Regions from separate parts of the Streptomyces sp. NPDC048353 genome, predicted to be linked through region 1. Evidence: riboswitches for the same ligand, from Rfam matches in the RefSeq annotation. Region 1 holds a riboswitch; each other region holds the start of a gene.

Region 1 (7,357 bases):
GTCCGGCGAGGGCGACCAGGCGCTGACGGACGGGCTCGCCCGGCTCGCCGGCTCGGGCCGGGTGGCCATGCCCGACCTGGAGCTGCTGCCCGGCTCGTACGACCTGCCCGGCGCCCGCCTCCTCGACCTGGTGCAGGTCATGGACCGCATCCGCCGGGAGTGCCCGTGGTCCTCCCGGCAGACCCACAAGGGGCTCGCGAAGTACGGCATCGAGGAGGCGTACGAACTCGTCGAGGCGATCGAGGTCGGCGACCGCGACGAGCTGCGCGAGGAGCTCGGCGACGTCCTCCTCCAGGTCGTCTTCCACGCCCGGATCGCCGAGGAGGACGAGGACGAGCCCTTCTCGGTCGACGACGTCGCCGCGACGATCGTGGAGAAGCTGATCCACCGCCACCCGCACGTCTTCGGCGACGCGACCGCCGAGACCCCGGAGGAGGTCAAGGCCCACTGGCTGCGCACCAAGGCCGCCGAGAAGCAGCGCGCCTCGGTGACGGACGGGGTGCCCCTCGGGCAGCCGGGCCTCGCGCTTGCCACGAAGCTGGCCGGCCGGGTCCGGACGGCCGGCCTCGACGTGAAACCTCCGGCCGGCGAGGGCATCGGCTACGAACTGCTCGCCCTCGCCGCCCGGGCGGAGGCGGACGGCGTCGACCCGGAGGCGGCCCTCCGCGCGGCCGCCCGCGCCTACCGCGACACGATCCGCGCGGCGGAGGGCCTCACGGTGTAGGGCCTCACGGTCTAGGGGGGCACTGTGGAGGGGAGGCGCCTCGCGGCCCCCGGACGCGCGGCCGGGGCGCTCCGCGCCGCGGAGGCCCCGCAGCCCGGCGCCCCGCCCCCGGCCCGGCCGGTTACTGTCGGCACCATGCACGACCAGCCCTCCGTCTCCGGTCTCCCCGCCGCTCCCGAGCTCTTCACCTGGGAGTTCGCGACCGATCCGTACCCCGCCTACGCCTGGCTCCGCGAGCACGCCCCCGTGCACCGGGCCCAGCTGCCCAGCGGGGTCGAGGCGTGGCTGGTGACCCGCTACGCCGACGCGCGTCAGGCGCTCGCCGACCAGCGGCTGTCGAAGAACCCGGCGCACCACGCCGAGTCCGCGCACGCCAAGGGGAAGACGGGGATCCCGGGGGAGCGCAAGGCCGAGCTGATGACGCACCTGCTCAACATCGACCCGCCGGACCACACCCGGCTGCGGCGGCTGGTGTCGAAGGCGTTCACGCCGCGGCGGGTCGCCGAGTTCGCGCCCCGGGTGCAGGAGCTGACGGACCGGCTCATCGACGGGTTCGCGCGGGAGGGCAGCGCCGACCTGATCCACGAGTTCGCCTTCCCGCTCCCCATCTACGCCATCTGCGACCTGCTCGGTGTCCCGCGCGAGGACCAGGACGACTTCCGGGACTGGGCCGGGATGATGATCCGGCACGGCGGCGGGCCGCGCGGCGGGGTCGCGCGGTCGGTGAAGAAGATGCGCGGGTACCTCGCCGAGCTGATCCACCGCAAGCGGCTCGACCCCGGGGACGACCTGATCTCGGGGCTCATCAAGGCCTCGGACCACGGGGAGCACCTCACCGAGAACGAGGCCGCGGCGATGGCCTTCATCCTGCTCTTCGCCGGCTTCGAGACCACGGTCAATCTGGTCGGGAACGGGGTCTACGCCCTGCTGCGGAACCCCGGCCAGCGCGCGCGTCTGCAGGAGTCGCTCGCGGCGGGGGAGCGGGGCCTCTTGGAGACCGGTGTCGAGGAGCTGCTGCGCTATGACGGGCCGGTCGAACTGGCCACGTGGCGCTACGCCTTGGAGCCGCTGACGATCGGCGGGCAGCAGATTCCGGCGGGGGATCCCGTCCTCGTCGTGCTCGCCGCCGCCGACCGCGATCCGGCGCGGTTCGACGCGCCCGACACCCTCGATCTGTCCCGGCGCGACAACCAGCACCTGGGGTACGGCCACGGCATCCACTACTGCATCGGCGCCCCCCTCGCCCGGCTCGAAGGACAGATCGCCCTGGCCACCCTTCTGACCCGGCTGCCGGACCTCCGCCTCGCCGCCGACCCGGCGGATCTGCGGTGGCGCGGAGGTCTCATCATGCGTGGATTGCGCACGCTTCCGGTGGAGTTCACCCGTTCTGGCAGCTGACGGCCCATCAAGACTGTGACTTTTACGTGATCTCCGCTGCATCGACTTGTGACTGACGTTCGAATGCCGCTACGTTCACCGCAGTCTCAGCCGTCACGCGAAAGGCACCTCGCATGCGCTCCGGGAACGGACGTCACCGCAGACCCCGCCAGGCCCCCGCCATAGTCGTCGCCGCAGGCGTGACCGGATCGGCTCTCGCGCTGCCGTTGCTCGGCGCCGGGTCCGCCTCGGCCGCCGATGTCGCCACCTGGGACCGGGTGGCCGAGTGCGAATCGGGTGGCCTGTGGAGTGCCAACTTCGGCAACGGGCTCTACGGCGGACTCCAGTTCACCCAGGAGACCTGGGAGCGGCACGGCGGCCTGTCGTACGCGACCAGTGCGGACCTCGCCAGCCGGGCGCAGCAGATCACCGTGGCCGAGCGGGCGTTCGCCGCGGGCGGCACCGAGTGGGCCACCTGCGCCCCGATCGCCGGTCTGACCAACGACGGCACCGCCCCCGACGTCGACCCGGGGCCTCCGATCACGCCGGAGGAGCCCACCGGGCCGGCCGCGGAGTCGAACCGGACCGACGGCCTCCCGTCCGCGTCCGCCACCCCGGGGACCTCCCCGATCGCGCCCGTCACCCCCAGGGCGTCCGCGCCCGCCACGTCCGCGCCCGCCACCCCGGCGACGCCGGACGCCTCCACGGCCACCGGCGCGCCGGAGTCCGGGACCCCGTCCGAGCCGGTCGCCCCCGGCACCGGCAAGCACCGCGGCGGCGCCGCCCCCGAAGAGCCGGGCCAAACGGACACCACGCGCGAAAGCGGTACGGAAGCGAGCCGCGAGGGCGGCCGTCACGCCTCGCCGGGCGAGCCGGCCGAGGGCGCCGAGCCGACCGAGGGCGCGACCGGGACTGACGGGACGACAAAGGACGCCACCCCCGGGAAGCCTGTGGACAATACGGGCACTCCCGGCACTGCGGACGAATACACCGTCAAGCCGGGGGACAACCTCACCGAGATCGCCCAGCAGAACGAGCTGCCCGGCGGCTGGACCGCCCTCTATGACGCCAACCGTGGAACGGTGGGTGCCGACCCGGACCTCATCCTCCCTGGCCAGAGCCTCGACCTGACCCCCGAAACCGTCCCCGCGCAGGGGTAGTTAGGGGCTGTATGTCCGGTTCTGTGCAAGTGAGACAAGGGTCTCTTTGCCCCAACTGGCGTGTCACGTCCGCAAAGTTTGCTCCTGTCGCCTCTCACCTGCGTAAACGGCTTTTGGGCAGGGGCAAGGAGGGGTGATTTCTCCCCTATGGACCTCTTTGAACTTCACGGGGGTCTGTGTTTACGGTCGACACCGCTCGCCACCGCGGGCCTCGTCGACCGGGAACGCCGAATCCTGCCGTCGGTCGATGGGAACAGTCGTCGCGCAAGCGCCGTAGGCAGGAGCGGGGGACCCAAGGTAAGCGCCGGTCCCGGCCGTTGAGAGACGGCCGGAACACCGGCTTGGGGTGGAGCCGCGTGCTGGTCACGCGGCCGGACAACTCACTTGGTCCGAACCCGACAGCTCACCTCGCAGGCGTCGGTGAGGAGAACTCCATGCTGCTTTCGGGTAAGGGCAAGCACCGTCGCGCTTCCAAGGCCACCCGCGCCGTCGCGCTCGTCGGCGTCGCCGGTGTCGCCGTCGCCGCCCCGCTGATGACCGCGGGCTCCGCCTCCGCCGCCACGTCCTCCGAGTGGGACGCCGTCGCCCAGTGCGAGTCCGGCGGCAACTGGTCCATCAACACCGGCAACGGCTACTACGGCGGCCTGCAGTTCTCGGCCTCCACCTGGGCCGCCTACGGCGGCACCGCGTACGCCGCCTCCGCCGACCAGGCCTCCAAGTCGCAGCAGATCCAGGTCGCCGAGAAGGTCCTGGCCGGCCAGGGCAAGGGTGCCTGGCCGAGCTGCGGCGTGGGCCTCTCCGGCGCCTCGTACGACGGCGGCTCCGCCGAGCAGGCCGCCCCCGCGCCGGAGCGCAAGGCCGAGCAGCCGACGACCCGCAGCGAGAAGCGCACCGCGCCGAAGGCGGAGAAGAAGGCCGCGCCGAAGAAGACCGTCACCACCCCCACCGGCAAGAAGGTCGAGAAGGGTGACGGCGAGTACAAGGTCAAGGCCGACGACACCCTGAGCACCATCGCCGCCGCCCACGACGTCAAGGGCGGCTGGGCGAAGCTCTTCGAGCTCAACAAGGACATCGTCGACGACGCCGACCTGATCTACCCGGGCCAGCAGCTCCACCTGAAGTGAGCCCGGCGGCCCGTGCGCGTCCGGCGGCTCGCACGGGCCCCACGACCCTCCCGCGGTGACCACCCCGGTCCGCAGCGCCCTTCCCCCGAGCGCTGCGGGCCGGGGTTCCGCGCGTCCGGGCCCCACCCGTGGTTACCGCCGAGTAGATCTGAGGGCCTTTGGCCCCATATGCATGCCCCCGGGTCCTTTTTCGTCCCAGCGGGCGGGCGCCCGGCCGACGGGAGCCCCGGAGCCGGTTAGGCTCTTGCCGCAAGGCCAAAGAGACCCTGCGCCGCATGCTTCACATCTAGCTTCACATCCCAGAAGGAGATGCTCGTGCCGTCCATCGACGTCGTCGTAGCCCGGGAAATCCTGGACTCCCGAGGCAACCCCACGGTCGAGGTCGAGGTCGGCCTCGACGACGGCAGCACCGGCCGTGCTGCTGTTCCGTCCGGCGCCTCCACCGGTGCGTTCGAGGCCCTCGAGCTTCGCGACGGTGACCCGAACCGCTACCAGGGCAAGGGTGTCGAGAAGGCCGTCCTCGCCGTCATCGAGCAGATCGGCCCGGAGCTCGTCGGCTACGACGCCACCGAGCAGCGCCTGATCGACCAGGCGATGTTCGACCTGGACGCCACCCCGGACAAGTCCTCGCTCGGCGCCAACGCCATCCTCGGCGTCTCCCTCGCCGTCGCGCACGCCGCCTCCGAGGCGTCGGACCTGCCGCTCTTCCGCTACCTCGGCGGCCCGAACGCGCACCTGCTGCCCGTTCCGATGATGAACATCCTGAACGGCGGCTCGCACGCCGACTCCAACGTGGACATCCAGGAGTTCATGATCGCCCCGATCGGCGCGGAGTCCTTCTCCGAGGCGCTGCGCTGGGGCACGGAGGTCTACCACACCCTCAAGTCCGTCCTGAAGACCAAGGGCCTCTCCACCGGCCTGGGCGACGAGGGCGGCTTCGCCCCGAACCTGGACTCCAACCGCGCCGCGCTCGACCTCATCCTCGAGGCCATCAAGCAGGCCGGCTACGTCCCGGGCAAGGACATCGCGCTCGCGCTCGACTGCGCCGCCTCCGAGTTCTACAAGGACGGCTCGTACGAGTTCGAGGGCAAGTCCCGCTCGGCCGCCGAGATGACCGAGTACTACGAGGAGCTCGTCGCCTCCTACCCGCTGGTCTCCATCGAGGACCCGCTGTTCGAGGACGACTGGGCCGGCTGGAAGGTCATCACCGAGAAGCTCGGCGCCAAGGTGCAGCTCGTCGGCGACGACCTCTTCGTCACCAACCCGGAGCGCCTGGCCCGCGGCATCGAGGAGGCGTCCGCCAACGCCCTCCTGGTGAAGGTCAACCAGATCGGTTCGCTGACCGAGACCCTGGACGCCGTCGAGCTGGCCCAGCGCAACGGCTTCAAGTGCATGATGTCCCACCGCTCCGGCGAGACCGAGGACGTCACCATCGCCGACCTCGCCGTCGCCACCAACTGCGGCCAGATCAAGACCGGCGCCCCGGCCCGCTCCGAGCGCGTCGCCAAGTACAACCAGCTGCTGCGCATCGAGGAGATCCTCGACGACGCCGCGGTCTACGCCGGCCGCAGCGCGTTCCCCCGCTTCAAGGGCTGAACGACCTCCCGCAGGTAGCTTCCGTACGTCCCCGCACCCGGTCCCGTACCGTGTGCGGGGACGTACGCGCGTGAGGGAACGGACAGGGGAGGCGACACGACATGGCCGCGAAGAACCGGGACCGCTTCTCGACCGCGACCCGGATCAGGCTGCTCGGGGAGCAGACCGCCGCCCGTGTCTACCGCTCCCAGACCCGCCGTCAGGCCCGCCGCTCCCGGCTCACCGGCCGCGCGGCCCTCCTCGCCCTGATCGTCTGCTCGCTGGTCGTGGCGCTCGCCTATCCCATGCGGCAGTACGTCTCCCAGCAGGGCGAGATCGCCGAGCAGGAGCGCCAGGCCGCCGAGGCCGCGGCCCGGGTCGAGGAGCTGCGGGACGAGAAGGCACGGCTCCAGGACCCGGCGTACGTCCGCCGCCTCGCCCGCGAGCATTTGCACTACGTCCTCCCCGGCGAGACCGGTTTCACCGTGAACGACCCCGAGGCGGAGCGCGCCCGCCGCGCCGAGCAGGGGGCGGCCGGCCGCCCGTGGTACTCCAACCTCTGGGACGGCGTCGACCGCGCCGACGCGCCCCGTGAACACGCGGGCGCGAGATGATGGTGTGACGGCAACACGCCCCGCACCGCCCACCGACGAGAAGACAGACGCAGGCATGGAAACGCCCCCTCCGCAGACCGCACGCACCGAGCCGACCGAGGCGGACGTCGCCGCATTCGAGGCGCAGCTCGGCCGCCCGCCCCGCGGGCTGCGCGCCATCGCGCACCGCTGCCCGTGCGGCAACCCGGACGTCGTCGAGACCGCGCCGCGGCTCCCGGACGGCACCCCCTTCCCCACCACGTACTACCTGACCTGCCCCCGCGCCGCCTCCGCCATCGGCACCCTGGAGGCGAACGGGGTCATGAAGGAGATGCAGGCCCGGCTCTCCACCGATCCGGAGCTGGCCGCCGCCTACCGGGCCGCGCACGAGGACTACATCGCCCGCCGGGACGCGATCGAGGTCCTGGAGGGCTTCCCGAGCGCCGGCGGCATGCCGGACCGGGTGAAGTGCCTGCACGTCCTGGTCGGCCACTCGCTGGCCGCCGGACCGGGGGTCAACCCGTTCGGCGACGAGGCGATCGCGATGCTGCCGGAGTGGTGGGCCAAGGGCCCCTGCGTCACCCCGTGCGGGGAGAAGGACGAGGAGAAGAAGGAGGGGACGGCGTGACCGGCGCGACCCGGGTCGCCGCCATCGACTGCGGCACCAACTCCATCCGTCTCCTCGTCGCCGACGTCGACCCCGGCACCGGCGAGCTGACCGAGCTCGACCGGCGGATGACGATCGTCCGGCTCGGCCAGGGCGTCGACCGGACGGGGCGGCTGGCCCCCGAGGCCCTGGAGCGC
Region 2 (7,357 bases), on a different contig from region 1:
ACTTCACCCGCTGCGACCTCGACCTGCTGAACGGATCCGTACGGGACGCCCTGCACGCCTTCCAGGGGGCGCACCGGGACACGATCGTGCTCCTGTCGGGGCGCAGCGAGGACCACCGGCCGATGACGGAGGCCTGGCTGCGCCACCACGGCGTGCCCTACGACGAGCTGTGGATGCGGCCGTCCGGCGACGGCCGCCCCGACGACCTGGTCAAGTCGGAGCTCTTCGACCGGCATGTACGCCACCGGTACGCCGTACGGGTTTCCCTGGACGACCGGGACCGGGTGGTGGCCGTCTGGCGGCGCATGGGTCTGCCGACCTGGCAGGTCAACTACGGCAACTTCTAGGAAGCACTCACGGGACCACGGGCCACCTCCCAGCGCGTCTACCCTGGACGCATGGGCGCCGACCCGGCCGCCCCGCCCCTCGGCGGGCATCCGACGTCCGGCCGGGGGCGGGGGCCGCTCGTGGCTCCAGGCCGCCCGCGCGTCCGCTCCTCCAGACCCGGGAGGCGACCACCGTGTACTTCACCGACCGCACCGACGCGGGCCGGCAGCTCGCCGCCCGACTGGACCACCTCAAGGGCCGGGACGTCGTGGTGCTCGGGCTCCCGCGCGGTGGAGTGCCGGTGGCCGCGCAGGTCGCCGACGCCCTCGGCGCCCCCCTGGACATCTGTCTCGTACGCAAACTGGGGGCGCCCTACCAGCCCGAACTGGCCATGGGGGCCATCGGCGAGGGCGGCGTCCGCGTGGTCAACGAGCGGGTGCTGCGCGAGACCGGCGCGTCCGAGCGCGACCTCGCCGTGGTGGAGGAACGCGAGCGGGCGGTCCTGGAGGAACGCGGCCACCGCTACCGCCGGGGCCGCCGGCCGCTCCCCGTGGACGGGCGGACGGTGCTCGTCGTGGACGACGGCATGGCGACCGGAGCCACCGCCCTGGCCGCCTGCCGGGTGGTACGGGCCCGGGGCGCCGCACGGATCGTGCTCGCCGTCCCCGTGGCTCCGCGCGGCTGGTCCGGCCGGGTCCACGGAGAGGCGGAGGAGACGGTCTGCGTCCACGACCCCGAGTCCTTCTACGCGATCGGCCAGTTCTACGGCGACTTCTCCCAGACCCCCGACGAGGAGGTCCTCGCCTGCCTGGACCGCCGCCGCCCCGCCGAGGCGGTCGGCGAGGACCCGCCCGCCGCGGCCCCACGGGAGGACACCGACGTACGCGTCCCCCTGGGCGGGGCGGCGCTCACGGGCCGCCTCGTGGTCCCCGGCGGGGCCGCGGGGATCGTCCTCTTCGCCCACGGCAGCGGCAGCAGCCGGCACAGCCCCCGCAACCGGGCCGTGGCCGACATCCTGAACCACGCCGGTCTCGGCACGCTCCTCTTCGACCTGCTCACCGAGGAGGAGGCGGACGACCGCGCCCTCGTCTTCGACACCGCCCTGCTCGCCGACCGGCTCGCCCGCGCCACGACCTGGCTCGCGGAACGACAGGCGACGGACGGGCTGCCGCTCGGCTACTTCGGCGCCAGCACCGGCGCGGCCGCCGCCCTCCGCGCCGCGGCCGACCCCTCCTCCTCCGTCGCCGCCGTGGTCTCCCGAGGCGGCCGCCCGGACCTGGCGGGCCCGCACCTGGCCTCGGTCCGCGCCCCCACCCTCCTCATCGTGGGCGGAGCCGACCCGCTGGTCCTCGACCTGAACGAAGAGGCCCGAGCGGGACTCCGCTGCGAGAACCGGCTCGAGGTCGTGCCCGGCGCCGGCCACCTCTTCGAGGAGCCGGGCGCGCTGGAACGGGTCGGCGACCTCGCCGCCCGCTGGTTCGCCGCCCACTTCACCCGCCGGCCCCCGGCCGCACCCGGCGCGTGAGCGGACCGATCGCCCCGTGGCCCTAGGGCGGCGCCGTCGACCCGGTGCGTCCGCACGGCGGGACGCCTTCGACCCGGCGCCCCTCCCCTCGGCATACTGACGCCTCTTGATCACCGCCACACCACAGGAGGAGTCATGGCCGCCGCTTTCAAGACCGTCATCGAGGTGGGCCCGGACCATCTCGCCCAGGCCCGGGCCGTCGACCGGCTGTTCCAGGAGGCGATCGCCCCGGCGACCGTCAACTTCGACTTCGACAACATCAGGGAGGCCGCCGCCGCGATACCGGACAGCGCCATCGTCAAGATGGTCCGCGGCTGGGGGCTCCAGGAGAACGCCCCCGTCCTCGTTATGGTGCTCTCCCTCAAGGAGGCCGTCCGGCAGGCGCTCCCGGAGGAGTTCGCGGACGCCTCCTTCTGGGACACCATCGAGAAGGAGCTGGTCCACGCCTTCACCGGCCTCGCCGCGCAGGAGGGCGAGCCGGGGCTGTCGTACTACGAGGAGACCGAGGACCGCACGTCGTACTACCGCGACCTGTTCTTCGCCCTGCAGGACGAGGAGACCGGTGCGTACCTGTACGCGATCGCCTTCTGCATCGACGTGACGCTCGGGCTGGACAAGGCACGGGTCGGCACGCTGGGGATCGAGGACATCGTCCCGTTCGCGATCCGCCTCAACGCGATCGTGGTACGCCAGGAACTGGGCCTGGCCGCCTGACCCTCCGAGGAATCGGCGGACACCCGCCCCGGCCCGCCGTCCCGGGCCGGAAGCAGCCGACCGTCCCGGCCGGAGGCCAGAGATCCGCGGCCTCACCAGGCGCGTCGGCCGGCCGCGTGCCCTGGACGGGTGAGTGTGCGGGACCGGGGACAGAGTCGGACGCGGATCGGGTACGGATCGCTGCGTTGCTCCCCCCGCCTCGGAGGATGCTGTCCCATGCCTGTCCGCAAGGCCGCCGTACGAGCGTTGACGACCACCCTGTGCGCGGCGCTGCTCCTCGCCGCCTGTACCGGGGCCCCGCCCCCGCCACCCGCCGGGGGAGCGGCTGGACCGCCGGGCGACCGCGACTCCGTACCCCATCGCCCTCCGGCCCCGAGGCCCGAACCCGCCTGGGTCGACCGCCTTCCCGGAGTCGGTCCGTCCACGCGTGCGGCCTTCCCCGCCGGCACCACCCAGGCCCTGGTCGTGCTCGGCGCGACGACGACCACCAACGAGGCCGAGGCCGTCCTCTACGAACGCGACCCGAGCAGGCGGTGGAACCGCGTCGCAGGACCGTGGCCCGCCCACAACGCGCTGCGCGGCTGGACCGACGAGCACGTGGCCGGCGATCTGCGGTCACCCATCGGGGTGTTCCGCATCGGGGACGCCGGCGGTCGGCTCCCGGACCCCGGTTCACTGCTGCCGTACGACCAGGACGAGGAGTTCGCCCTCCAGGGCACGGGCTTCGCCGGAGAGCCGCTGGAAGGCTCCTTCGACTATGTGATCGCCATCGACTACAACCGGATCCCCGGGACGAGTCCGCTGAACAAGAAGCGGCCCCTCGGGGCGGCGAAGGGCGGCGGGGTGTGGATCCACGTCGACCACGGCGGGCCCACCCAGGCGTGCGTCTCGCTCGCCCGCGAGGTGATGCCCGAGCTCCTGCGCGCCCTGGACCCGATGAAGGAGCCGGTCATCGTGATGGGCCCGGCGGCGGACATCGCGCGCTGAGCGGACGGCGGGGCTCCCGGCCCCCGAGCGGCCGGGAGCCCTGCCGTGTCCGCCCCCGAAGGGAGGATCAGTAGGGGCCGTTGACGTTGTCGATCGAGCCGTAGCGGTCGGCCGCGTAGTTGCAGGCGGCGGTGATGTTCGCGACCGGGTCGAAGAGGTCCATCGACGTACCGGGGACGTGGTAGGCCAGGAAGGTCGGCTCGATCACCTGGAGCAGGCCCTTCGAGGGGGTGCCCTTCACGGCGTTGGAGTCCCAGAGGTTGATGGCCTGGGGGTTGCCCGAGGACTCCCGCATGATGTTGCGCTGGATGCCCTCGTAACTGCCGGGGATTCCGTACGAGGCCATGATGTCGAGCGACTCGCGGATCCAGCCGTCGAGGTCGTTGCTGTAGCGCGGGGCGGCGGGCGCGGCGGCGGGAGCGGCCGGCTGGGCAGCCTTCACGGGGGCGGCGCCGCGCTCCTGCGAGCGGCTGGCGCGCTCGGTGCTCGTGCTCGTCGCGCTCTTCGGCTTGGCCTTGGCCTTCGCCTTGGGCTGCGTCGCCTTGGCCTTCGCGGGGGCCTTGGGCGCGGCGGCCGCCTGCTTGCGGATCGTCAGTTCGAGACCCGGGTGAATAAGTGACGGATTGTCACCGACAACGCTTCGGTTGGTGGTGTAGAGAACCTTCCAGCCGCCCCGGATGCCCTGTTCCTGTGCGATCAAGGAAAGGGAATCACCGGACGCGACCGTATAGGTGCGGGCGGTCGAAGCGGCAGCGGCGGGAATCGATTCTTTGATCTTTTCCGCGGCGCTGGAAACGGTCCTCTCCGCGGCAATGGCGGTGGGGGTTGCGGAAGCCGGGGCGGGCGCGGCGTGGGCGGCGGCCGTCGCGACCAGGGGCAGGGCCAGGGCCGCGCCGCCGGTGCCGGCCAGGGTGAGACCGCGGGTGAGGGTTCGGTGCTTGGGGCGCCGGTGCTTACCGTGTGCAGGCATGATGGGTTCCTCTCCGGCGCCTGCGGGGTGAGCTGTCGGGTTCGGGCTGGAGATGCCCGGCCGCACGCGTGCGACTTCACCCCGATCCGATCCGGAATCCCGAACCGGAGAGAAAAGTGGGTCCCCCGCTCCTGCCGACGGGTGAATAGGTGGTCTTTCGGGCGGTGGCAGGATTCGGCGATCCGTCCGAATGCAGGTGACCGTAGGCGAGAAATGTCGGCGAAAACAAGTCTCCGATGACGCGGTTAATTGCGGAATGCGCGCGCCTTGTGTGACGTGGCCCTCGATCGGGCGTCGGGCGGTGCCGAACTTCCTTGCGCGGTACGGGGTCGACGGGTGGGTGGGCACGGTTCCACGCATCGTCGTGATTCACGTCACTGAGTCAGTAATGTCGTTCTTTATCGCTTGTTCTCCGGAGTGTGCAAACAATAAGGTAATGCGGCCAATAAACCTGAATATCCCTTTTGGGGCGATAGTTCAGGGGGGTGGTGGACCTGGAAAGGGCTGTCTTGCGGCGCAAGGTAGTCACCACTACCATGCACCGCATGACAAAGGAGCTGCCGGGCGCCGGTGACCAGCGGCGCAGTCAGCTTCTGCGCGGGGTGCTCGACCTGTGCCTGCTCTCCCTGATCGGAGAACGGCCGCGCTACGGCTACGAGTTCGTCGAAGCGCTCACGGAGAGCGGCCTGGAGCTGGTGAGCGAGGGCAGCATCTATCCGCTGCTCGCCCGGATGGAGCGGGCCGGGCTCGTCGAGTCCTATCGCGCGCCGTCCTCCAGCGGCGGCGCGCCCCGCAAGTACTACCGGCTCACCGGCGCCGGCCGGGCCGAACTGGACAGTGGGCGGACCGTCTGGCGGGAGTTCTCCGCGCAGGCAGGCCGCATCCTGACCGCGACCACCGACCGGGCCCCGACCGAGGCCCGGGCCGAAGCCGCGGCCGGGACCGGCGAGCCGCCCGACACCGACGCACCCACGGGGGAGAAGACCACATGACAACCGAACGCGTACTCGCGATATGCCGCAGCAACTGGGAGTACCGGGGCATCGACGACGCGACCCTCCGCGACATGCTCGCCGAGCTGGCCGCGCACCTCCAGGACGCCGAGGCCGCCGGGCGCACGCCGCGTGACGTCGTCGGCGAGGACGTCACGGCGTTCGCCGCCTCCTGGGCCCGGGCGCGCAGGCCGCTCCACCGCCGCGCGGCGCGCCTCGCCGCCATGATCACCTTCATGGCGGGCCTCCTGCTGCTGCTCGCCCACCTGCGCCACTGGACGGCGGGCGTGGACGTCACCCCGGGCCGGACGGCCTTCTGGGGCGCCATCGCCGTGACGACCGTCGCGCTGGAGCTGCGCCGAGGCTCCCTGGGGCTGGGCAAGGGCTGGCTCGTCGCGCTCGTCGTCGGCCTGCCGGCGCTGGTGATCACCGACAGCCTCGCCGGCGTCGACCCGCTGTTCCGGATGCCCCTGTGGGCGAGCGTGCTGCTGGTCCTGCCGGGATGCGCGTACGCCGTCGCGGAGGCCCGGAACAAGAAGCGCGCGCCGCTCGCCCCGGCCCACACCTGACCCGCCCGAGCCCGGCGCCGTACCCGGATGCCCGAGCCCCGCGCCGAGCCCAAGCTAGCCCGTCACGCTCGGCGCGCCGGTCTCGATGTGGCCGGTGTAGCGGCGGGACCAGGTGCCGTCGATGTCCGCCAGGATGGTGAAGTCGTACCAACCCCCGTGATAGGCCACCGCGTTGAAGTGGTCCTCACGCGAGGAGTTCGCCGCGACCGTGTACGTCCACGGGCCGTCCGAGCGGTAGGCGTTCGACCGGATCGTGAACGTCACCGGGCCCGCCGAACTGTTGGTCAGCCTGAAGTAGACGGCGGTCTTCCCGGTGCCGGGCTCCGTCGCGAAGCGGGACGCGACCTCGACCGCCCGGCCCGCCTTGGACGCGTCGCCGATGAAGCGGCGCAGGAAGCGGTTCGGGCCCATCATCGAGATGTCGTACTTCCCCGACCCCGAGCCCGTCCCGATGTTGAAGTAGTCCGACGACGTCGAGCCCGGGTCCACGGTGTACTGCCAGGCCGCCGTGTCCCGGTGCTGGTGCGGGTGGATCGTGAAGTGCGCGGCCCGCCGGGCCTGCTCGCCCTGGTTCGTCATCGAGAACCAGGCCAGGATCTTGCCCCCCGTCCCGAACTCGAACCGGTCCAGGTTGCCGTTCACCTGGTACGGCAGGGCGCGCGCCGGACGCGTGCCCGGCTCCTGCGCGGGCAGCGCGTTGTCCTGCGGAACCGGGTTCGGCAGCGGACCGCACGTGGACTGCCCGATCACCTTGGCGGTCGAGGGCAGCCCCGACGGCACCCCGTACACCGGCCGGGCGAAGTCGAAGACCCCCGTGAGGTCACCGGTCACCTTGCGGCGCCAGGCGCTGATGTTCGGACAGGCGGCCGGCTTGCCGATGGCCGCCGTCCACGTCTCCATGAAGCGCAGGACGGAGGTGTGGTCGAAGACCTCCGAGCTGACCCAGCCGCCCCGCGTCCACGGGGACATGACGACCATCGGGACCCGGAAGCCGAGGCCGATCGGCACGCCGTCGAGGTACTCGCCCGGCGTCCCCGGCGGGGCGACCGGCGGCGGCACGTGGTCGAAGAAGCCGTCGTTCTCGTCGTAGTTGAGGAAGAGGACCGTCCCGTCGAAGACCTCCGGGTCGGCGGCCAGGGCGCGGTACACCAGGTCCACGAAGTGCGCGCCGTCGCCGGGCGGGGCGTACGGGTGCTCCGAGAACGCCTCGCTCGCGACGACCCAGGACACCTGGGGGAGCGTGCCGGCGACGACATCCGCACGGATGGCGGCG
Region 3 (7,357 bases), on a different contig from region 1:
CACCGGTCACCGTCTCGGCCACGAGGTCGTCTGGACCGTGCCGTACGCCCACTTCCTCCTGGACGGCCCGGAGGCGGTCGCGTGACCGGGGCCCCGCGTCCGTACCAGAGCTACGTCTACGCCTACCCGCACAAGACGGCGTACCGCCCGCTCCCCCACCCGGCGCCGTCCCTGGCCGACCTGTGGGCCGACCAGCCGAAGGACGCGCTCTCCCTCTACGCCCACATCCCCTTCTGCGAGGTCCGCTGCGGCTTCTGCAACCTCTTCACCCGGATCGGCGCCCCCGGCGAGCTGACCACCCGCTATCTCGACGCCCTCGACCGGCAGGCGACGGCCGTGCGCGAGGCGCTCGGTGACGCCGGGCCCGTCCGGTTCGCCACGGCCGCCTTCGGCGGCGGCACGCCGACGTTCCTGACCGCCCCCGAGCTGGAGCGGCTCTGCGACATCTCCGAGCGGCGGATGGGCGTCGACCTGCGGTCCGTCCCCCTCTCCGTCGAGACCTCCCCCGCGACCGCGACCGCCGACCGGCTCGCCGTCCTCGCCGAGCGCGGGGCGACCCGGCTCAGCATCGGGGTGCAGAGTTTCGTCGAGGCCGAGGCGCGGGCCGCCGTCCGCCCGCAGCGCCGGGAGGACGTGGAGGCGGCGCTCGGCCGCATCCGTGACGTGGGCGTCCCCGTCCTCAACATCGACCTGATCTACGGCATCGACGGCCAGACCGAGGAGTCCTGGCTGCGCTCGCTCGACGCGGCCCTCGCCTGGCGGCCGGAGGAGCTGTACCTCTACCCGCTCTACGTCCGCCCGCTCACCGGCCTCGGCCGGCTCTCCCCCGCCGACGCCGACCGCGAGTGGGACCGTCTGCGGCTGCGCCTCTACCGCCGCGGCCGGGACCATCTGCTGGCCTCGGGCTACGAGCAGGTGTCGATGCGGATGTTCCGCCGGGCCGACGCCCCGCCCCTGGGCGCGGACGACTACGCCTGCCAGACCGACGGCATGATCGGGCTCGGCTGCGGAGCCCGCTCGTACACCTCGTCGCTGCACTACTCCTTCGACTACGCCGTCGACATGCGCGAGATCCGCTCCCTCATCGACGCGTACACGGAGACCGGGCCGGAGGGATTCCGCCGGGCGCAGGTGGGCCGGTGGGTCGACGCGGGCGAGGCGCGCCGCCGCCATCTGCTCCAGTCGCTGCTCCAGGCCGAGGGGATGGACGTCCGCGGGTACGAGGACAGGTTCGGCACCTCCCCTGTCGCCGACTTCCCGGCCGAACTGCGCCGGTTCGAGGCGCTCGGCTGGCTGGACGAGGAGGCGCCGGCCGGGCTGCTCCGGCTCTCCGCCGAGGGGCTCGCCCACTCGGACGGGATCGGACCCGAGCTGTTCTCCCCCGCCGTGCGGGCGGCGATGGCCGCCTACGAGCCGAAGTAGGGCCGCGTGGACCTGACGATCCTGTACCGGGGGCCGCTGGCCTCCTGTGACTACGACTGTCCGTACTGCCCCTTCGCCAAGCGGCGCGACAGCCGGGAGCAACTCCGCGCGGACCGGGCCGCGCTGGAACGGTTCTCCGCCTGGGTGGCCGGGCAGACCGGCGACCGGCTGCGGATCCTGTTCACCCCGTGGGGCGAGGGGCTGGTCCGCTCCTGGTACCGGCGGACGCTCACCGAGCTGTCCCGGCTGCCGCATGTCGAGCGGGTCGCGATCCAGACCAACCTGAGCTGCCGCACCGACTGGCTGGCGGAGGCCGACCCCCGGACCCTCGCGCTCTGGTGCACGTACCACCCCGGCCAGACGCCCTACGACCGGTTCCTCGCCAAGTGCGGTGAGCTGGCGGCCCGGGGGACGCGGTTCAGCGTGGGGGTCGTCGGACTGCCGGAGCACCGGGAGCACGCCGTGCGGCTGCGGGCGGAGCTGCCGTCCGAGGTCTACCTCTGGATCAACGCCGCCGAGGGGTACGCCTACACCGACGAGGAGGCCGACGCCTGGACGGCGCTCGACCCCCTCTTCCCGTACAGCCGCCGTCCGCACCGCTCGGCCGGTCTCCCCTGCCGGACCGGCGAGTCGGTGATCTCCGTGGACGGCGACGGGACGGTCCGGCGCTGCCACTTCGTCAAGGCCGAGCTGGGCGGTCTCTACGACGGTTCCTACCGCGCCGCCCTGCGCCCGCGCGCCTGCCCGCTCTCCGTCTGCGACTGCCACATCGGCTACGTCCATCTGGAGTCGCTGCCGCTGTACGACGTGTTCGCGGGCGGGGTCCTGGAGCGGATCCCGGCGGCGCCGCCGGGCGGTCCTAGAGGGGCATGAGGTCGGGCCGCTTGGCCGCCACGTGGTCGCCCGAGCTCTCGCCCCGCAGCCGGCGGCCGATCCACGGCACGAGGTACTCCCTGGCCCACAGGATGTCGTCGCGGCGCAGGTCGAGCGCGCCGCGCGGGGGCAGGGGCGGCCACGGCTGGTCCGGGTCGGCCGGTACCTCGATGCCGAGGACCTGGGCGGCGCGGAGCGCGACGCGGGTGTGTCCCTCGGGCGAGAGGTGCAGCCGGTCACCGTCCCAAGCCCGCCTGTCCTGGACGGACTTGAGCGACCACAGGTCCAGGACCGGGCAGCCGTAGCGGTCGGCGATGGACCGGACGTGGGCGGTGTAGGTGGCGATCTTGCCGCGCAGATGGCGCAGCACGGGTACGTCGCGGGTGTCGAAACCGGTGGTCACCATGACCGTGCCGACGGCGGAGGTGAGGTCGGCGACGGCGCGCTCGAAGCGTTCGGCGACGGCGTCCGGGTCGCTGCCGGGCCGGATGATGTCGTTGCCGCCCGCGCAGAAGGTCACCAGGTCGGGGGCGAGCTGCTTCGCCCGCGGGACCTGCTCCGCCACGATCTGGTCGAGGAGGCGTCCGCGCACGGCCAGATTGGCGTAACGGAACGCGTCGTTCTCCGGCAGCCGGTCGGCGAGGAGGACCGCGAAACGGTCCGCCCAGCCGAGGAAGCTCCCGCCGGGGCCGGGGTCTCCCACGCCCTCGGTGAAGCTGTCTCCGATCGCCGCGTACGACCCGAATACGTCCATGTCTCTTGATCTCGAATCGTCTGCCACGGGAGCACATCTTTCCTTTACGGGTGTGACCTACGCGACCGTAAGGAGGGGTTGACGGAGGGTGAGATATGCCACCGGTCAAGATTGCGCCAAGGCGGAATACGCGAAGGGCCCGGCACGAAGGTGCCGGGCCCGGTGCGCACCCGGAGAGAAGGCGATTCCGGGTGGGGTGCGTCAGATACCGACGCCCTTCTGGCGGAGGTACTCGAGCGGGTCGATGTCCGAGCCGTAGCTCGGCCCGGTGCGCATCTCGAAGTGGAGGTGCGGGCCGCTGGAGTTGCCGGTGGAGCCCGACAGGCCGATCTCGTCGCCGCCGCTGACGGACTGGCCGGTGGAGACGGAGAGGGAGGAGAGGTGGGCGTACTGCGAGTAGGTGCCGTCCGCGTGCTGGATGACGACCTCGTTGCCGTACGAACCGCTCCAGCCGGCGGAGTGGACGGTGCCCGCGCCGACGGCCTTGACGGAGGTGCCGGAGGAGGCCATGAAGTCGACGCCGGTGTGGTAGCCGGAGGACCACATGGAGCCCGAGGCGCGGTACTGGGTGGAGATGCCGCCGCTGACGGGGGCGACCCAGCCGGAGGACGCGGCCTGGGCGGGCTGCTCCTGGGCGGGCGCCGGCTCGGTGCGCTCGGCGCTGCGGGAGCTGCGGGTCTCGGACGCGTCGGCGGAGGACTTCTCGGCCTTGGGGGCGGCCTTCGGCGCGGCCTTGGGGGCCTTGGCCTTCGGGGCGGGCGCCTCGGCCGTCGACTTCGCGCCGATGCTGAGCTTCATGCCGGGGAAGATCAGCGAGGGGTTCTCGCCGACGACCTGGCGGTTGTCCTGGTAGAGCTTCTTCCAGCCGCCGGCCAGGTGGTGCTCGGAGGCGATCTTGGACAGGTAGTCGCCCGCCACGACGGAGTACGTCGTGGGCTTCGCCTTGGCGGCGGCGGGGGCGGCCGGCGCCTTCGCGGGAGCGGCGGCCACGGCGGCGACGGCCTGCTCGGGGGTCACGGTCGGGGCGGACTTCTCGGCGGCGTGGGCTCCGGTCGCGCCGAGGAGCGGCAGGGCGACGACGGCGCCGCCCGTTCCGGCGGCGACGAATCCGCGCGTGATCGGGTTGACCTTGGGACGGCGGTGCTTACCCTTCGCGGGCATGGCGAATTCCTCTCCGTCGCCTACGAGGTGAGCTGTCGGGTTCGGGCTGGAGTTGCCCGGTCGCGATCGCTCGCGACTTCACCCCAAGCCGTTCCGGATCGACCGGATCGGCGTACTACCTGGGTCCCCCGCTCCTGCCGTACGTGGGTGGGTGCGGATTCCGGACGGTGGCAGGATTCGGCGGTCCGACCGGATTGACGGTGACCGTAGACGAGCGGGGTCGGCGTGAACAAGCCGCTCTTTTCCCCGCCCATTCGGAGGAGCGATTTACGTCCGGAATTCCGGTCACCCTCCGTGGATGCGGGACTCTCGACATCCTTTTCTCGCAGGGCGTTTGCGGAAGACGATCAGGCACGGTCCGTCACCTGTGAGACGCTGCTCACGCGTCGAAACCCATCTCCCCTGCAATCAGGGCGCGTTATCACCAAGGCCCTAATTCGGACAGAACACCCATTCCCGTCCGAGGGGTGTGCGCCCGGCTCGCCACCCGGAATGATTGCCCCTGGAACCGATCTCGTATCGTCGAAGTCCGCCAACCTTCAGGAGCACTCGTGACGCAGCAGCTGCCCCAGGTCTCGTCGACCGAACCCGAGCTGACCGGGGTCCGCAATTTCCGGGACGTGGGCGGCCTGCCGACCGAGGACGGCGGGTCGGTCCGGTTCGGACGCCTCTACCGCAGCGGCCACCTCGCCCATGCCACCGAGGACGACGCGGCCTTCCTCGCCGGCCTGGGGCTGCACACCGTCTTCGACTTCCGCAACGCGGCCGACCGGAAGGTGGAGGGCGCGGACGTCGAGCTGCCCGGCGTGCGGAACGTGAACATCCCGCTCAACGACCCGGCGGACGGCAAGGAGTTCTGGAAGCTGGTCAGCGGCGGCGAACTGGATCAGCTGCGCGAGGCGCTCGGCGACGGCAAGGCGGCCGACCGAATGTCCGATTCCTACCGGAAGATGGTGGTCGAGCGGACGGCGGAGCACAGCCGCGTCCTGCACGCGATGGCCGACGACAGCGTTCCCGCGCTGATGCACTGCGCCGCCGGGAAGGACCGGGCGGGGCTCTCCATCGCGATCTCGCTGCTCGCGGTGGGCGTCGAGCGGGAGGCGATCGAGGCGGACTACGTCAAGTCGAACGACCCGCACCGCCGCTACAAGATCCGCCGCAGCTCCACCTCGGCGGACGCCATGGCGCCCGAGGTGATGGAGCTGCTGAGCCCCCTCTTCGACGCGCGGGTGGAGTACCTCCGGGCGGCCTTCGAGACGATGGAGCAGACCTGGGGCACGGTCGAGGCGTATCTCTCGCAGGGCCTCGGGCTCTCCCCGGAGACACGGGAGCGCCTGCGCCGGAGCCTGGTGACCGGGCCCACCGAGGTCTGAGCGGCCGGGACCGGCGCGACGAGCGAGCGGGGCCGGGCCCGGAGGCCCGGCCCCGCTCCTGGTCCGCTACTGGTTCTGGCCGCCGAGCAGGAACAGCAGGTAGAGGAAGCCGGCGAAGAGGTGCCCGGCCACCAGATAGGCGAAGAGCCGCAGGACCAGGCCCTTGGGGAACTTGCCGCCCCCACGCTCCTCGCCGGTGACCGCAGTTGATTTGTCGGACATGTCGGATCCCTTCCGGGGGCTCATCGCGGGCGGGCGGTCGTGTCGCCGAGACAGGTCTCGGCCGCGGGGCTCTGCATCAGCGTGTGGACGAAGAGCAGGTCGGCGCCCCCGCGCGTGGCGGCGCCGATGCGGTGGGGCGTGAGCGAGTCGAAATGGGCGCTGTCGCCCGGGTCGAGGACGTGCACGGCGCCGCCGAGGGAGAGCCGCACCCGCCCGTCGATCACGTGCAGCCACTCCTCGCCGGGGTGGACGCGCACGATGTCGGAGCGGGTGGCGTACGGCACGTGGACGCGGAGCGCCTGCAGGGCGCGGCCGGCTCCGCCCGCCTGGTGGTAGATCCAGCCGTCGGCCTCGACCGGCTCGGACCGGCCGGCGCGGATGACCGGGTCGCGCTCGGGGGGCACCTCGCCGAGGAGCGCGGAGACCGTCGTACCGTAGATACGGGCCAGCGCGAGCAGCATCGGCAGCGAGGGCTGGCGCCGGCCGGTCTCCAGGCGCGAGAGGTGCGCCGGGGAGAGCCCGGCCCGCCGGGCCGCGACTTCCAAGGTGAGCCCGCGCCGTCGGCGCAGCCCCCGCAGCTGGGGGGCCATGTCGGGCAGCGCGCCGGCTTCGTCCGGGCCGTCCGGCGCGAGGGGGTCCGGGGACGGCTCCCCGGGGAGGTGCTCCATGCCCCCATTGCGCCAGGGTCTTTCCCCTGAGGCAAGTTTCTTGCCTCAGGGGCAAATCCGCCCCGGCCAGCAGCGCCCGACCGTGCGGGGCCGTGCCGGGCCGCCGCTAGCGCTGTGCGACGGCCTGCTTGACCAGCGTCTTGCCGAAGTCCCACATCAGTCCGCCGCCCCCGTGCGCCTCGTCCATCACCGCCGTGAAGGCGGTCATGAACCGCTCCACGTCCGTCTCGTCGATCACCAGCGGCGGAATCAGTTTGATCACTTCCATGTGATCCCCCGACACCTGGGTCAGGATGCGGTGCCGCTGGAGCAGCGGGACGACCACCATCTGGGCGAAGAGTCCCTTGCGGGCGGCCTGCAGCATGGTCCACCGGCCGCGCAGCCCGAGCGAGGAGGGACGCCCGAACTGGATCCCGATCATCAGGCCCCGGCCGCGGATCTCGTGCAGGAGTTCGTAGCGCGGGACGAGCTCCCGCAGCCGCGAGGACAGCAGCTCGCCCATCCGCCGCGCGTGCGCCACCGTCCCCTCGGACTCCATCACCGAGAGCACGGCCAGCCCTGCCGCCATGGCCTGCGCGTTCGACCCGAAACTGGCCGAGTGGACGAGCACCCGGTCCATCGAGGAGTACACCTTCTTGAAGATCCAGTCCTTGCCCAGGGTCGCCCCGACGGGGACGTACCCGCCGGAGAGCGCCTTGGCGACGCAGACCAGGTCGGGCTCGACCCCGTCCTCGTGCTGGTACGCGTAGAAATCGCCGGTCCTGCCGAGCCCGGTCTGCACCTCGTCGGCGATGAGCAGCGCCCCGTGCCGGTGCAGCAGCTCCTGGGCCGCGCGCAGGAATCCGGGCGGGGCCTCCTGGACGCCCTTGCCCTGGATGGGCTCC
Region 4 (7,357 bases), on a different contig from region 1:
GGCCGTGAGGATCTTCCCGTTGCCGGCGATGATCTCGGTCTCGGGGCCGATGACGAGATCGGGGTGGACCCCGTCCATGGTGTCGGGGTTGCCGGCCTTGCCGATGCCGGTGATCCGGCCGTCGCGGATGCCGATGTCGGCCTTGACCACGCCCCAGTGGTCGATGACGACCGCGCCGGTGATGACGGTGTCGGGCGCGCCTTCGGCGCGGGTGGTCCGGGCCTGCCCCATCGACTCGCGGATGACCTTGCCGCCGCCGAACACGGCTTCGTCGCCCGCGCGGCCCGGGCCTCCGGAGCGGTCCTCCTCGATCTCGACCAGCAGGTCGGTGTCGGCGAGCCGGATCCGGTCGCCGGTGGTGGGGCCGAACAGGTCGGCGTAGACGGCGCGGTGGAGCTCAGGCATGGTCGGCGCCCTTCGGGTCGAGCGGGCCGGCCGTCTCGCCGCGCAGCCCGGGGACGACCCGGCGGCCCGCGAGCGGGACGAGTTCGACCTCGACGGGGATGCCGGGCTCGAAGCGCACGGCGGTGCCGGCGGCGATGTGGAGCCGCTGTCCGCGCGCGGCGGCGCGGTCGAAGTCGAGGCCGGGGTTGGCCTCGGCGAAGTGGTAGTGGGAACCGACCTGGACGGGCCGGTCGGCGGCGTTGAGGACGGTGAGGCGGGTGACGGGGCGCCCTGCGTTGAGGACGACTGCCCCCTCCGCGTACAGGATCTCTCCGGGGGTCATCGGCGGCGCTCCCCGGTCACACGATCGGGTCGTGGACGGTGACGAGTTTGGTGCCGTCCGGGAAGGTGGCCTCGACCTGGACGTCGTGGATCATCTCCGGGATGCCGGCCATCACGTCGTCGCGGGTGAGCACCTTCCGTCCGGAAGCCATGAGTTCGGCGACCGTTCGGCCGTCGCGCGCGCCTTCAAGGAGGTGCGAGGTGATCAGGGCGACCGCTTCGGGGTGGTTGAGTCTCACTCCGCGCGCTCTGCGCTTCTCGGCCACGTCCGCCGCCACATGGATGAGCAGTCGTTCCTGTTCGTGCGGGGTCAGTTGCACGCTTCCACCTCACAGTCGTCCACCGGGCGGTTCCCTCCCGGACAGCAGCGGACCTTACCGATCTTCAACACTCTGTTGAGCTGCGGTGATGCGCTGCCGGGTCAGACATTGCACGTTAGGGCGGAAGTTTTTCCGACGCGTTAACTCGGGCTTTGCGTCTCCATGGACATCAGTCCGCGCAGCCCGTCCTCCAGGACCCCGACCTCCACGTCGCCGAAGAGTGCCTGCTGGGCGATGAAGCCCTGGGCGGTGGCGATGAGGGTGCGGGCCACGTGGTCGGCGGGGACGTCCGCCGCCATGAGGCCGTTGGCGCGGTAGGCCTCGACCAGCAGCGCCCAGGCCTGGCGCATGCCGTGGTAGCCCTCGGAAAGGGTCGCGTAGAGCCGTTCGTCGCGCAGCGTCTCGGACCAGACTTGGATGATCAGCCGCGCGAAGGCCTGGCGGTCCGCTCCCGCGACGCGCTCCTCCAGGAAGATCCGCAGGACCCGGCCGAGGAGGACGTCGGGGGTGGGCGGCGGCACGGTCAGCGACGCCTCCTCGAACGCGCCGCGGATGCCGTCGAACGCCTCCGACGCGATGGCGGCGATCAGCTCCTCCTTGCCGCGGAAGTAGCGGTAGACGGCACCGGCCGAGAGGCCCACCTCACTGAGGACGTCCTGCATGGAGGTGGCGTGGAAGCCGTTGCGGGCGAAGCAGCGCGCGGCGCCGTCGAGGATCTGACGGCGGCGGGCGTCGAGGTGTTCCTGAGAGACGCGGGCCATGGTCCGAATTTAAAACGAACATTCATTCTTGACAAGCGGCCACGCCGGAGGGACAGTGGGCTCAGAGCCTAAAACGAACGATCCTTCTCTTTGAACGGAAGTCGCCATGTCTGCCACCGGCACCCGCAAGACCGTCGCGGTGATGGTGCTGATCCCGGTCGTCGCGGCCCTGGCCCTGTGGGCCTTCGCCTGGCCGGCCGCGCGCCTCGCCCCGCGCGACCTGCCGCTCGGCGTCGCCGGCCCCGCCACCGCCACCGCCCCGCTGGAACAGCGCCTCGCCGAGCACGACGGCGCCTTCGAGGTCCACCGTTACGACTCCGAGGAGGCCGCCCGTAGGGCGATCGAGGACCGGGTCGTATACGGCGCGGTGGTCGTGACCCCGCAAGGGCCCCGGCTGCTGACCGCGTCCGCCGCGAGCCCGGTCGTCGCGGGGCTCCTGCGCGAGGCGGTCACCGCGCAGCTCCCCGCCGGCGCGCCCGTCCAGGTGACCGACGTCGTCCCCACCCCGGCCGACGACCCGCGCGGCAGCGCGTTCGGCTCGAGCCTGTTCCCCCTCATCCTGGCCGGAGCGGCCTCGGGCGTCGTCACCACGGTCCTGGGCCTGCGCCGCGGGCGGGCGGTCCTGGCCCTTGCCGGCGCGGCGGCACTCGCCGGGATCGTCGGGGCCACGCTCGCCCACAGCTGGCTGGGCGCGCTCACCGGGAGCTGGTGGGCCGAGGCGGGGGTCCTCGGACTGACGGTGCTCGCCATCGGCGCGACGCTCGCCGGACTCGCGTCCCTCTTCGGCAAGCCGGGCCTGGGCCTCGGGGCGCTGCTGATGGTGCTGCTCGGCAACCCGTTCTCCGGTGCGGCCAGCGCGCCCGAACTGCTGCCGGCGCCCGCCGGGGCGCTCGGTCAGCTGCTGCCGCCGGGCGCCGGCGGATCGGCGCTGCGGTCGGTCGCCTTCTTCGACGGCGCGGGCGCGGGCTCACCGCTCCTGGTGCTCGGCGTCTGGGCAGCGCTGGGCCTCGCCGCGGTCGCCCTGGGCGGCCGCCGCACCCGGCCGGCCACCGAGCCGGAGACCACTCCGGCGCCGCAGCCGGCCCCGGTGGGCTGACGCCCCCACGAAAACGGCCGCGTGCCCCCGCTGTAGCGGACGGGGGCACGCGGCTTTCGCGTGCGCGCAGGGGCGGGCACGCGGCTCGGTTCCAAGGGGCCGGCGCGAGGGGCATCTCGCTGCAGATCGGCTCCCCCTGCGGGCGAGAGCGAGGTGCACGCCGACCCGCCGGCCTGTGCGCTGCGCGTGCTGGACGGCGAGGGGCGGGCGGAACGGGTCACCGTTCGGACGGCGAGCGGCGGGCGGAACGGGTCACTCTTCCGAGGACTCCGGCGAGTTGACATTCCCGCGTGTCGTGTCGAGGTCCACTCGGCCCACGAGGTGCGCAGAATCCCTCCCCCGTTCGGCGTAGTCGACGAATCCACATATGACCGGGGCGGGTTGCACGGCAGGTGTACACATCTGGCTGAATCAGGCGTTCCACCCCTGGTGCGGGGCCCCTTGGGCAAACCTCTGAAGATCACGAAACCTTCTTGTCCACCCGAACGGGTCAGTCGTGAGGAGCCTCACATATCGCCGTTTCAACTCGGATTTCACCCCGGATGTGGGTCAAGATCCGTGACGACGACAAGCCCCCGCCACCACGGCGGGGCGGTCCGGGCGGACGCCGAGTCCTGCCGCTGTCCCGGACGTCTGGTCGACAGAGGTGGATCGGCAGGAGTGGAGGACCCGAGCAACACGGGACGACCGGGCACGTGGGCCGTTCCTCGGGGTGAAGCCGCAGCCGCGGCCGGGCATCTTCGCCTGCCCGAACCCGACAGGTCATCCTTCACAGGCGGCTGACGAAGGGTTGCGCATGACCGCGCAGATTCATGTCCCGTCCCTGCTGTCCCGGGCCGGAGCCGTCTCGGCTCTCACCCTCGCCGCCGTCGGCGGCACGCTGCTGGCACCAGGTGCCGCACCAGAGGCCCAGGCCGCGACCTCACACGCCAACAAGGCCCTGAGCGTCGCCGCCTCCAAGAAGGGAGCGCCCTACAAGTACGGCGCGTCCGGACCCAGCCGGTTCGACTGCTCGGGGCTCACGGTCTACTCGTACAAGAAGGCGGGCAAGTCACTGCCCCGTACGGCGCAGCAGCAGTACAACAAGACCAAGCACATCTCCGCCTCCAGCAGGAAGCACGGAGACCTGGTCTTCTTCCACTCCGGGGGAAGGGTCTACCACGTGGGCATCTACGCCGGTCAGAACAGGATCTGGCACTCCCCCAAGACCGGCTCCTGGGTCAAGCTCGACAAGATCTGGTCCTCGAAGATCTACTACGGCAGGGTCCGCTGACGGGTCGTCCGACCGCGCTGCCGGAGACCGGCTGAGGGCGCCCCGCCGGCCGCGGAGCCGGGGGCCGCGGCCCGACGCCCGGTCAGGTCCCCGCGAGCGGCGCCGAGACCGGGCGCCGGAGCGCCCAGGGCAGGTCGATCCAGACCGTCTTGCCGCCCTCGTCGGTCGGAGTGACCGAGAGCCGGCCACCCGCCTCCGCCGCGAGGAAACGGATGATCACCATCCCCCGGCCGTTGTCCTGCTGGACCGCGGCCGGGAGTCTTCGCGGCCAGCGCGGGTGGCTGTCGGTGACCCCGACGTACAACCGCTCCTCGCGCTCCAGCCGGACGTCGACGGTGAAGGTGGGCGACTGCCCGAAGGTGTGCTGGACGGCGTTGGTGGCCAGCTCCGAGACGATCAGCCGGACCGTGTCGCCGGTGTCGCTGTCGTCCTCGAGCCCCCACTCCCGGAGGACGTCGTCCACGTATCTGCGGGCGGCGGACACCGAGGCGGGATCGCTCGGCAGCGTGACGGATGCTTCCTGATGGTCTGCCATGGCGACGCTGTCCTTCCCACCGGGGGCACGCCCCGGACTGCACGTCGCGTCAGCGTGCCACCGATCGTGCCGCCATAGGGGCCGATCGCCCAAGATATGCAGATATCAGTCCCCCGAAGCGGTGAACTCGGGCGTGTCGCGGGGCCGCCGGGGACGGCCCGGGCACGGCCTACACCGCGCGCGGGGCCGTCCTGACGATGGTGTCCACCGCCTGGGCGATCCGGTCGTCACCCAGATCCGCGCGCGCCGTGAGCCGCAGCCGGGAGATGCCGTCCGGCACCGACGGCGGCCGGAAACAGCCCACCGCCAGGCCCTCCTCGCGGCAGTCCGCCGCCCATCGCAGCGCCGCCTCCGGTGACGGGGCCCGCACCGAGACCACGGCCGCGTCCGGGCGTGCGGCGGTCAGGCCGGCGTCGGTGAGCAGACGGTGCAAGGTCGTGGCGACCGTCCTCGCCCGCTCCGCGAGAGCGGGATCGCCCTGGATCAGGCGCAGGCTCGCGAGGGCGGCGCCCACGGCGGCCGGGGCGAGGCCCGTGTCGAAGATGAACGTCCGGGCCGCGTTGACCAGGTGCTCGATGACCCGGGCGGGCCCGAGGACGGCACCGCCCTGGCTGCCGAGGGACTTGGACAGGGTCAGGGTGGCGACCACGTCCGGGTCACCCGCCAGTCCGGCGGCGTGGAGCGCGCCGCGGCCTCCCGCACCGAGCACGCCCAGACCGTGGGCGTCGTCGACGACGAGCGCGGCGCCGTGGGCGCGGCAGGCGGCGGCGAGTTCGGGCAGCGGCGCCCGGTCACCGTCCACCGAGAAGACCGAGTCGGTCACCACGAGGGCCCGGCGGCCGTCATGGGCCTGGAGGGTCTTGCGCACGGAGTCGGGGTCGGCGTGCGGGACCACGGCCGTCTCGGCACGGGAGAGGCGGCAGCCGTCCACGATCGAGGCGTGGTTCGCGGCGTCGGAGACGATCAGCGAGTCCCGGGCGGTGAGCGCGGTCAGCGCGGCCAGGTTGGCGGCGTAGCCGGAGGAGAAGACGAGGGCCGCCTCGAAACCGCAGAAGTCGGCGAGTGCGCGTTCGAGCGTGGTGTGCAGCCGGGTGGTCCCGGTGACCAGGCGCGAGCCGGTCGCGCCCGCGCCCCAGCGCCGTGCGGCCTCGGCGGCGGCCTCGGTGATCTCGGGGCGCCGGGTCAGGCCGAGGTAGTCGTTGCCCGCCAGGTCGAGCGGCTCCGCCTCGGCGGCGCGCGGCCGCAGCGTCCGCACGAGACCGGCCTCCGCGCGGCGGCGCGCCTCCGTGTCCGTCCAGTCGAACGGAGTCCGGCGCGGGTCCTCGTCCGGCGTGTGCGCGTCCCGGTGCATGGGCCAGATCCTTTTGTAGGCAGCGCACAGACCCTAACCGCCCGTGGCCGAGGTCAGAGTGTGGCCATCCACACACCTCAATCCGGCGCTGTTGTTCGGTTCCTCCTTGGCCGGGGGGCGTGCCGTAGGCCAGGATCAGCCCTTATGGACCTGCTGAACACGCTGGTGGACAAGGGGCTGCGGCGCGAGCTGCCGACCCGTGAAGAAGCGCTCGCCGTGCTGGCGACCTCCGACGACGAACTGCTCGATGTGGTGGCCGCGGCCGGCAAGGTGCGCCGTCAGTGGTTCGGGCGCCGGGTGAAGCTCAACTATCTGGTCAATCTGAAGTCCGGCCTCTGCCCGGAGGACTGTTCGTACTGTTCCCAGCGGCTCGGCTCGACCGCCGGGATCCTGAAGTACACCTGGCTGAAGCCCGACGAGGCCTCCCAGGCCGCCGCCGCCGGTGTGGCCGGCGGCGCGAAGCGGGTCTGCCTGGTGGCGAGCGGCCGCGGCCCGACGGACCGGGACGTGGACCGGGTCGGCAAGACCATCGAGGCGATCAAGGAGCAGAACGAGGGCGTCGAGGTCTGCGCGTGCCTCGGTCTGCTCTCCGACGGCCAGGCGGAGCGGCTGCGGGCCGCGGGCGCCGACGCGTACAACCACAACCTGAACACGTCCGAGGGGACGTACGGCGAGATCACGACCACCCACACCTACCAGGACCGCGTCGACACCGTGCGGAAGGCGCACGACGCGGGTCTGTCGGCCTGCTCGGGGCTGATCGCGGGCATGGGCGAGAGCGACGAGGACCTGGTCGACGTCGTCTACGCGCTGCGTGAGCTGGACTCGGACTCGGTCCCGGTGAACTTCCTGATCCCGTTCGAGGGCACGCCGCTCGCGAAGGAGTGGAACCTCACCCCGCAGCGCTGTCTGCGGATCCTGGCGATGGTGCGGTTCGTCTGCCCGGACGTGGAGGTCCGGATCGCGGGCGGCCGCGAGGTGCACCTGCGCTCGATGCAGCCGCTCGCGCTGAACATCGCGAACTCGATCTTCCTGGGCGACTACCTGACGAGCGAGGGCCAGGCGGGCCAGGCCGACCTCGACATGATCGCGGACGCCGGCTTCGAGGTCGAGGGCGCGGGCACGACGACGCTGCCCCGGCACCGTGCCGACGCGCTCGCCGCAGCGGCGGGCGGCTGCGGCTCGCACGCCGAGGCCGGGACCGGCGGGGGCTGCGGCTCGCACGCCGGAGCCGGCGGCGGTGGGGGTTGCGGCTCGCACGCCGAGGCCGGGGCGGACGGCGGTTGCGGTCCGTG

What was found. Region 1 has a riboswitch for cyclic di-AMP ahead of ACZ6RC_RS27400 (transglycosylase family protein). Riboswitches for the same ligand answer to the same signal wherever they lie in the genome.
Positions count from the first base shown of each region.
Region 2: linked by a shared signal. The riboswitch ahead of ACZ6RC_RS17790 (LysM peptidoglycan-binding domain-containing protein) and the one ahead of ACZ6RC_RS27400 (transglycosylase family protein) in region 1 are both predicted to bind cyclic di-AMP.
Region 3: linked by a shared signal. The riboswitch ahead of ACZ6RC_RS12450 (M23 family metallopeptidase) and the one ahead of ACZ6RC_RS27400 (transglycosylase family protein) in region 1 are both predicted to bind cyclic di-AMP.
Region 4: linked by a shared signal. The riboswitch ahead of ACZ6RC_RS15715 (C40 family peptidase) and the one ahead of ACZ6RC_RS27400 (transglycosylase family protein) in region 1 are both predicted to bind cyclic di-AMP.

Region 1 is NZ_JBVJGU010000008.1:274,304-281,660, forward strand. It holds gene ACZ6RC_RS27385 (nucleoside triphosphate pyrophosphohydrolase) at 1-724, shown strand, start outside; gene ACZ6RC_RS27390 (cytochrome P450 family protein) at 860-2,122, shown strand; gene ACZ6RC_RS27395 (transglycosylase family protein) at 2,302-3,261, shown strand; cyclic di-AMP (ydaO/yuaA leader) riboswitch at 3,521-3,693, shown strand; gene ACZ6RC_RS27400 (transglycosylase family protein) at 3,696-4,385, shown strand; gene eno (phosphopyruvate hydratase) at 4,695-5,981, shown strand; gene ACZ6RC_RS27410 (FtsB family cell division protein) at 6,083-6,574, shown strand; gene ACZ6RC_RS27415 (DUF501 domain-containing protein) at 6,630-7,181, shown strand; gene ACZ6RC_RS27420 (Ppx/GppA phosphatase family protein) at 7,178-7,357, shown strand, end outside.
Region 2 is NZ_JBVJGU010000004.1:578,468-585,824, forward strand. It holds gene ACZ6RC_RS17770 (phosphatase domain-containing protein) at 1-347, shown strand, start outside; gene ACZ6RC_RS17775 (phosphoribosyltransferase family protein) at 521-1,852, shown strand; gene ACZ6RC_RS17780 (Type-2Aa cytolytic delta-endotoxin) at 1,988-2,566, shown strand; gene ACZ6RC_RS17785 (hypothetical protein) at 2,783-3,553, shown strand; gene ACZ6RC_RS17790 (LysM peptidoglycan-binding domain-containing protein) at 3,621-4,523, opposite strand; cyclic di-AMP (ydaO/yuaA leader) riboswitch at 4,526-4,685, opposite strand; gene ACZ6RC_RS17795 (PadR family transcriptional regulator) at 5,069-5,515, shown strand; gene ACZ6RC_RS17800 (hypothetical protein) at 5,512-6,084, shown strand; gene ACZ6RC_RS17805 (phosphocholine-specific phospholipase C) at 6,139-7,357, opposite strand, start outside.
Region 3 is NZ_JBVJGU010000003.1:478,807-486,163, forward strand. It holds gene ACZ6RC_RS12430 (STM4013/SEN3800 family hydrolase) at 1-85, shown strand, start outside; gene ACZ6RC_RS12435 (STM4012 family radical SAM protein) at 82-1,422, shown strand; gene ACZ6RC_RS12440 (STM4011 family radical SAM protein) at 1,429-2,295, shown strand; gene ACZ6RC_RS12445 (SGNH/GDSL hydrolase family protein) at 2,282-3,049, opposite strand; gene ACZ6RC_RS12450 (M23 family metallopeptidase) at 3,251-4,210, opposite strand; cyclic di-AMP (ydaO/yuaA leader) riboswitch at 4,213-4,370, opposite strand; gene ACZ6RC_RS12455 (tyrosine-protein phosphatase) at 4,762-5,583, shown strand; gene ACZ6RC_RS12460 (DUF6126 family protein) at 5,650-5,805, opposite strand; gene ACZ6RC_RS12465 (helix-turn-helix domain-containing protein) at 5,826-6,473, opposite strand; gene ACZ6RC_RS12470 (aspartate aminotransferase family protein) at 6,580-7,357, opposite strand, start outside.
Region 4 is NZ_JBVJGU010000004.1:96,211-103,567, reverse strand. It holds gene ACZ6RC_RS15740 (urease subunit alpha) at 1-405, opposite strand, end outside; gene ACZ6RC_RS15735 (urease subunit beta) at 398-727, opposite strand; gene ACZ6RC_RS15730 (urease subunit gamma) at 744-1,046, opposite strand; gene ACZ6RC_RS15725 (TetR/AcrR family transcriptional regulator) at 1,187-1,807, opposite strand; gene ACZ6RC_RS15720 (ABC transporter permease) at 1,914-2,903, shown strand; cyclic di-AMP (ydaO/yuaA leader) riboswitch at 3,524-3,696, shown strand; gene ACZ6RC_RS15715 (C40 family peptidase) at 3,700-4,176, shown strand; gene ACZ6RC_RS15710 (ATP-binding protein) at 4,259-4,711, opposite strand; gene ACZ6RC_RS15705 (8-amino-7-oxononanoate synthase) at 4,881-6,062, opposite strand; gene bioB (biotin synthase BioB) at 6,207-7,357, shown strand, end outside.